Regions from separate parts of the Arthrobacter sp. K41 genome, predicted to be linked through region 2. Evidence: riboswitches for the same ligand, from Rfam matches in the RefSeq annotation. Region 2 holds a riboswitch; the other holds the start of a gene.
The links. A riboswitch is a leader RNA that binds a small molecule or an ion and turns the genes downstream of it on or off. The one in region 2 is predicted to bind glycine.

Region 1 (3,519 bases), on a different contig from region 2:
GTTGGTGCCGTGGGCCGACGCCGGGATCAGGCAGACGTTGCGCTGGGCCTCGCCACGGGAGTGGTGGTAGCCGCGGATGGCCAGCAAGCCCGCGAGCTCACCCTGGGAGCCGGCGTTCGGCTGGATGGACACCTGGTCGTACCCGGTGATCTCCGCAAGATCCGCTTCAAGCCCGGAAATCAGCTCACGCCAGCCCTCGGTCTGGGAATCCGGAGCGAACGGGTGGATGGAGGCGAACTCCGGCCAGGAGATAGCTTCCATCTCGGCCGTGGCGTTCAGCTTCATGGTGCAGGAGCCCAGCGGGATCATGGTGCGGTCCAGCGCCAGGTCCCGGTCCGAAAGACGGCGGATGTAACGCAGCAGCTGTGTTTCAGAGCGGTGGGTGTTGAACACCGGGTGCTGCAGGTAGGTGGAGGTGCGCAGCACCGGTTCGGGCAGTTCGAACCCGGACGCCTCCACGACCGGACCGGCGCCAAAGGCGACAACAACCGCGGAGAGGACCTCCGGCGTCGTGGTTTCATCGACTGACACGCCAACTGTGTCCGCATCGATGAGGCGCAGGTTGATGCCGCGGGCTTCGGCGGCGGTGATCACCTTGGCGGCTTTGCCGGGCACGCGGACGGTGACGGTGTCGAAGAAGCTCTCGGACACCAGTTCGCGGCCGGCAATCTTCAGCGTGGTGGCCAGGGCGCGGGCGTTGTTGTGGACGGTTTCGGCGATGGCCTTCAGTCCGTCGGGGCCGTGGTAGACGGCGTAGAACGATGAAACGATAGCCAGAAGCGCCTGCGCGGTGCAGATGTTGGAGGTGGCCTTCTCGCGGCGGATGTGTTGCTCGCGGGTCTGGAGGGCCAGGCGGTAGGCGGGGACACCGGCGTCGTCCTTGGAAACGCCCACGATGCGGCCCGGAAGGGTGCGCTCCATGCCCTGGCGGACGGCCATGTAGGCGGCGTGCGGGCCGCCGAAGAACAGCGGGACGCCCAGGCGCTGGGTGGAGCCGACGGCGATGTCCGCGCCCTGCTCGCCCGGCGGGGTGATGAGGGTGAGGGCCAGGAGGTCGGCGGCGACGGTGACCAGCGCGCCGCGGTCTTTCGCCTCGGCGATGACGGCGGACTGGTCCCAGACGCGGCCGGAGACGCCGGGCTGCTGGAGGACCAGGCCGTTGATGTCGCCGTCGGGCAGGCCGTCCGCGAGATCGGCGATTTCCACTTCGAACCCGAGGGCCTCCGCGCGGCCCAGCACAATGGCGATGGTCTGCGGGAGGAGGTCGGCGTCCAGGACAGTCTTGCCGTCCTTGGCCGTCTTGGACTTGTTGGCCCTACGCATCAGGAGGACTGCTTCGGCCACGGCGGTGGCTTCGTCGAGGAGGGAGGCGTTGGCCACCGGGAGTGCGGTGAGGTCCTGGACCATGGTCTGGAAGTTCAGCAGCGCCTCGAGCCGGCCCTGGGAGATCTCGGGCTGGTACGGCGTGTAGGCGGTGTACCAGGCGGGTGCTTCGAGGATGTTGCGGCGGATCACCGGCGGGGTCACGGTGTCGTAGTAGCCCTGGCCGATCATCTGCACGGCCATCTTGTTCTTGCCCGCAAGCTTGCGGAGCTCGGCGAGGACCTGGACTTCGCTCAGGGCGCTTTCGAGGGTGAGCGGCGTGTCCTGGCGGATGGAATCGGGGACCGCACTGTCAACGAGGCCATCAACGCTGTCGTAGCCAACGGCCTTGAGCATGGTGTCGATGTCGGACTGGCGGCGCGCGCCGATATGGCGGTCTGCGAAGGTGGTAGGGGACGAATGAACCGTCATGAGAGGAACTCCATAATTCAGGTGGCGCCTAAGCTCCACGTTGATTCGGGTTCCTCCCCGCTCTGTATCGGACCTGAGAGTTTTGCGTTGCCCTGCGTTTTGCAGAGCGCCACTTGCACCGTCGGTGAGCCCGGTTGCCCGGACTGCTTTCCAGAGTTGCCTTGCCGCGGCGGTACGTGGGCCTGAGAGATTCCTGGGGAGGATTTGCTCCTACGGCGCCTGCAGAACGTACCGGCAGGACTCTCCCGCCGCAGATCATCAGCACATGCCACTGTTCGGTGACACGGCTCACACGTTACCGTGTTAGGGAGCGGGATGCAAAATTACCGTCCGATGGTTCGGGAATTCTGCCCCTTACCCGGCCGCCCATCGCAAGTGGACGACGGCGGGATGTGCCCGCCGTCGACAGTCGCGGCGCGCCGGCTTCCCTCAGCCTTCTTCCGGCGGGGTGGCTACAGCCGGCACCTGCGCGTCGGCTGCCAGGGCTTTGCGCCGGCGGTAAATCTGGATGCCCATGGCTGCGGGGATCACAGCCAGAGCGGTGGCGCGCATCCAGGGCCGGTCCAGCACGTGACCGGTTAGGGCGTCCAGGGAAAAGGGGCCGGAACCACCGATAGTGAACGCCACTGCCGCCAAACCCAGCACCGCCGGGTACTCCAGGCCGCCCTCAGTGGCAAAAAAGCCGTTCGGCGCGTGAACGCTTGCAGCCACACCCATCGTGGTTGCAGCGGCGGCGCCGGCGGCAGGGGTAGCCAGGCCCAGGGCCAAGGCAACACCTGCTCCAGCTTCACCTACACCGGCGAGGATTGCGCTGGGTTTTGCGGGACGGAAACCCATGGCGTGCATGCCCTTGCTGGTACCTTCGAGCCCTCCCCCGCCGAACCACCCAAAGAGTTTTTGGGATCCGTGAGCAATAAGAACACCTCCAAGCGCAACCCGGAAAAGGCTTTGCGCCGCGGCTGCTGCCTCAGGACTGGTTGTTACGTGGCTCATCAGACTCCTCCTTGGGTTGGCTGTGCCGGTGCTGTACCTTGCCATTTTGACGCAGAAAGCCACCACTGCACCCCTCCAATTTTCTGCGAAGAAGTTCCTGCTCCTTGGAGTGCGTTCTTCTGCCGAGCACGTGACCCGCCCAGAAGGCCAGGACAAGCAGATCGACGACGGCGAGCGCCAGGCCGATCTGCGTTCCCCCTGACGAAGTGCGTGCCGCATGGGGCAGGATGGGTGCCAAGGGAGGCGTTATGGATTTTGATGTCCTGGTAGTCGGAGCCGGACCGGCGGGCATGGCTGCCGCAACACGGGCAGCGGAGCTCGGTGCGCGTACCGCCGTTGTTGAGCGTGCCCGGCTGGGCGGCACTTGCGTGAACTCAGGTTGCGTGCCCACGCGGGTGCTGGCGAAGACTGCGCGGTTGTACAGGGAAGTGCGCACCGCCCGGGACTACGGAATTGTGGTCCACGAGCCTGCGGTGGACTGGCCGCAGCTGGTCCGGCGGGTGCGATCAACCGTGGACCGCGTACTTGACGCCAAAGCGTACAACGAGGCCATGCGGCAACTGGACATCACGTTCCTTCAAGGGGATGCAGCGTTCAGCGGGCCGCAGGAAATGTTGATCGGCGGGCGCCCGGTTACCGCTGCTTCGGTCATCCTGTGTGTGGGCGGAAGTGCCCGGAGGCTGCCCATCCCGGGCGCGGAGCACGCCGTGCTGCCTCACGAAGTCTTGGACC
Region 2 (3,519 bases):
AAGATCCGCTTCGAGCCCGGAAATCAGCTCACGCCAGCCCTCGGTCTGCGAGTCCGGGGCAAAGGGGTGGATGGAGGCGAACTCCGGCCAGGAGATAGCTTCCATCTCGGCCGTGGCGTTCAGCTTCATGGTGCAGGAGCCCAGCGGGATCATGGTGCGGTCCAGCGCCAGGTCCCGGTCTGAAAGCTTCCGGATGTAACGCAGCAGCTGCGTCTCCGAGCGGTAGGTGTTGAACACCGGATGCTGCAGGAAGTCCGAGGAGCGCTCGACGGCGGCGTCCAGGACAAACGCTCCTGTCACCTCTGCCGGCGGGGCACCGAAGGCGGCCAGGACGCCGTCGACGACATCCGGCGTCGTGGTCTCATCGGTGGAGAAGCCCACCGTGTCCGCGTCGATACTGCGCAGGTTGATGCCCTTGGCCTCGGCGGCAGCCACGATGCCCGCAGCCTTGCCGGGCGCGGAGACGGTGACGGTGTCGAAGAAGCTCCTGTGCAGCACCTCAAAGCCGGCGCCTTCAAGGGAAGCGGCGAGGATCCTGGCGTGCGCGTGGGCGGACCGGGCGATCGCCTTCAGTCCCTCCGGGCCGTGGTAGACGGCGTACATCGAGGCCACAATGGCCAGCAGCGCCTGGGCGGTGCAGATGTTGGAGGTGGCCTTCTCGCGGCGGATATGCTGCTCGCGGGTCTGCAGGGCCAGGCGGTAGGCAGGAACCCCGGCGGAATCCTTGGAAACACCCACCAGGCGGCCGGGCATGGAACGCTCCAGGCCTTTCTGCACGGCCATGTAGGCGGCGTGCGGTCCGCCGTAGAACAGCGGGACGCCGAAGCGCTGGGCAGAGCCGACGGCGATGTCCGCGCCCTGCTCCCCCGGAGGCGTGATGAGGGTCAGGGCGAGCAGGTCGGCCGCCACTGTCACCAGGGCACCGCGCTCCTTGGCGTCGGCGATCACGGCGGTGTGGTCGAAGACCCGGCCGGAAGCACCGGGCTGCTGGAGCACCACACCGTTGATGACGCCGTCGGGCAGGCCCTTGGAGAGGTCTGCGACCTCAACCTCAAAACCCAGCGCCTCGGCGCGGCCCCTGACGATGGCGATGGTCTGCGGCAGGCAGTCGGCATCCAACACCGTCTTGCCGTCGCGGGCTTCTGTATTCTTATTTGCCCTGCGCATCATCAGGACGGCCTCGGCCACCGCGGTTGCTTCGTCCAGCAGGGAAGCGTTCGCGATCGGCAGGCCCACCAGGTCCTGGACCATGGTCTGGAAGTTCAGCAGCGCCTCCAGGCGGCCCTGGGAAATCTCGGGCTGGTAGGGCGTGTAGGCGGTGTACCAGGCCGGGCCCTCAAGGATGTTGCGGCGGATCACCGGGGGCGTCACGGTGTCGTAGTACCCCTGGCCGATCATCTGCACGGCGGTCTTGTTTTTGGCTGCGAGCATTCGCAGTTCAGCCAGCGCCTCCACCTCGCTGAGCGCGCCTGCCAGTTCCAGTGCAGTGTCCTGCCGGATGTCCTTGGGGACGGCGGTGTCAACCAGCGCGTCCACGGTGTCGTAGCCAATGGCCTTGAGCATAGTGGCGACGTCGTCTTCCCGGCGGGCGCCGATGTGCCGGTCAACGAAAGCGGCGGCCGCAGCTGAAGAAGCGTGGCCTGCGGTGGCGGCAGTGGCGGAGGCCGAGGATACAGTCACGAGGAACTCCATGGTTATGGCGGCGTCAGGGTATGCCGCATCGATTCGGGTCCCTCCCCGCTCTGTATTGGACCTGAGAGTTTCCGCGACGCCGGCTTCCGCCTGCCCGCTTGCACCGTCGGTGAGCACAGCAGTCCTGGTATCCAAATTCCGGATGCCTCTGCGGACAGCCTGCTGCTTTCCAGAGTTGCCTCGCCGCGGCGGTACATGGGCCTGTGAGATTCCTGGGGAGGTATTGCTCCTACGGCGCCTGCCAGTACCTTCCGGCAGAACTCTCCCGCCGCAGATCAAAGGCTATTCATTTTGTTTTTTCTTGCGGCCGGTCACGGCCCGCACATGGCCAATTCTCCTACGCCCCGGGCGCAGGAGCAAATACCGGCTAACCCCTCAGCCGGTGGACGGCGGCAAGGAGTTCGTCCACCTCCGCCTGCCTGTCAGCGGGGTTTCCCGATGGCCCGCTTTCCCACATGGCGTTGAAGTACAGCCCGTCCCCCATGTACAGCACTGCTTTTGCCATCGGCGCGCCAACGTCCTTGCCGATGAGGTCCAGCCATTGCTGCTGGATGGCGGCAAAGCGGCGCCGGGCATCTTCATGGGCTACCTCAGCCAGGCGCGTTGCGGCCACAAAGGAACGGTCCATAGGGGTGTCAGACCAGAGCGAGGACCGGATGAAGTACGCCGCCGCCCCCTCCGGCGCGGCCGCCATGACAGCGAAATCTTCCCCTGCGAGCCGGTCCAGCCGTTCCAAGGTGGCGGTGATCAGGGCGTCCTTGTTGGGAAAGTGGTACAGCAGGCCGCCTTTGGAAACACCGGCCCGCTTGGCCACCGCCTCCAAGGTGGCTGCCCTTTCGCCCACGTCAATCAGGAGTTCTTCGAAGGCGTCCAGGACAGCGTCTCGCGCTACAGGTTTTCGGGGCATGGCTTCCATCATGCATTGTCGCGGCCCGTTTCTTAACTGTACCGTCCGGACGGTATAGTTCCAGGATGATGTCTTCCACTGCTTCCCCATCGAACATCACCGCCACCACCGTGCGGCGCGCCGGTTCTGCGAACGGCGGCAGCCGCGATTGGCTCGCACTGGCCCTCCTGATGTTTCCGGTTCTTTTGGTTGCCGTGGACAATACGGCGCTGACCTTCGCGCTGCCCGCCATAGCCAGTGCGCTGGGCACCACGGGAGTGGAACTCCTATGGATTGTGGACGCCTACCCGCTGGTGCTGGCCGGGCTGCTGGTGGCAATGGGAAGCCTCGGCGACAGGATCGGACGCCGCCGGCTGCTCATTACCGGCAGCATTGGTTTCGCGGCAGTATCAGCAGTAACCGCCTTCGCACCCGACGCCGGCTGGCTGATAGCCGGACGGGCCGCGCTGGGCTTTTTCGGGGCAATGCTGATGCCCTCCACCCTGTCCTTGATCCGCAACATCTTCGTGGACCCGAACCGCCGGCGGCTGGCCATCGCCATTTGGGCTGCGGGCTTCTCCGGAGGCGCGGCGCTCGGGCCTATTTTTGGCGGGTGGCTGGTTGAGCAGTTCTGGTGGGGAGCGGTCCTGCTGGTCGCTGTGCCCATCATGATCCCTTTGCTGGTTTTCGGCCCGGCGTTTATCCCTGAATCCCGGGATCCGGCGCCTGGAAGGGTGGATGTGCCGAGCATCCTGCTCTCGCTGCTCACCATGGTTCCGGTGGTCTACGGCATCAAGGAAACCGCCACTGAAGGTTTCGGCGCACTGGCAATGGGGAGTACGGCCTTCGGCCTGGTAATGGGTACCGTTTTTGTCCGCCGGCAACAGCGGCTCGAGTGCCCGCTGCTGGACATGTCATTGTTCCGCAACCGCGTGTTCAGC

Region 1: it holds a riboswitch for glycine, as region 2 does, so the genes downstream of both, gcvP (aminomethyl-transferring glycine dehydrogenase) here and gcvP (aminomethyl-transferring glycine dehydrogenase) in region 2, are expected to answer to the same signal.

What each region holds. Positions count from the first base shown of each region.
Region 1 is NZ_JBNHEW010000006.1:155,458-158,976, reverse strand. Features, by position in the region: gene gcvP (aminomethyl-transferring glycine dehydrogenase) at 1-1,794, opposite strand, end outside; glycine riboswitch at 1,847-1,953, opposite strand; glycine riboswitch at 1,955-2,052, opposite strand; gene AC5RTE_RS14955 (DoxX family protein) at 2,224-2,787, opposite strand; gene AC5RTE_RS14950 (hypothetical protein) at 2,834-2,989, shown strand; gene AC5RTE_RS14945 (dihydrolipoyl dehydrogenase family protein) at 3,036-3,519, shown strand, end outside.
Region 2 is NZ_JBNHEW010000011.1:2,798-6,316, forward strand. Features, by position in the region: gene gcvP (aminomethyl-transferring glycine dehydrogenase) at 1-1,692, opposite strand, end outside; glycine riboswitch at 1,872-1,970, opposite strand; gene AC5RTE_RS17000 (TetR/AcrR family transcriptional regulator) at 2,060-2,599, opposite strand; gene AC5RTE_RS17005 (MFS transporter) at 2,665-3,519, shown strand, end outside.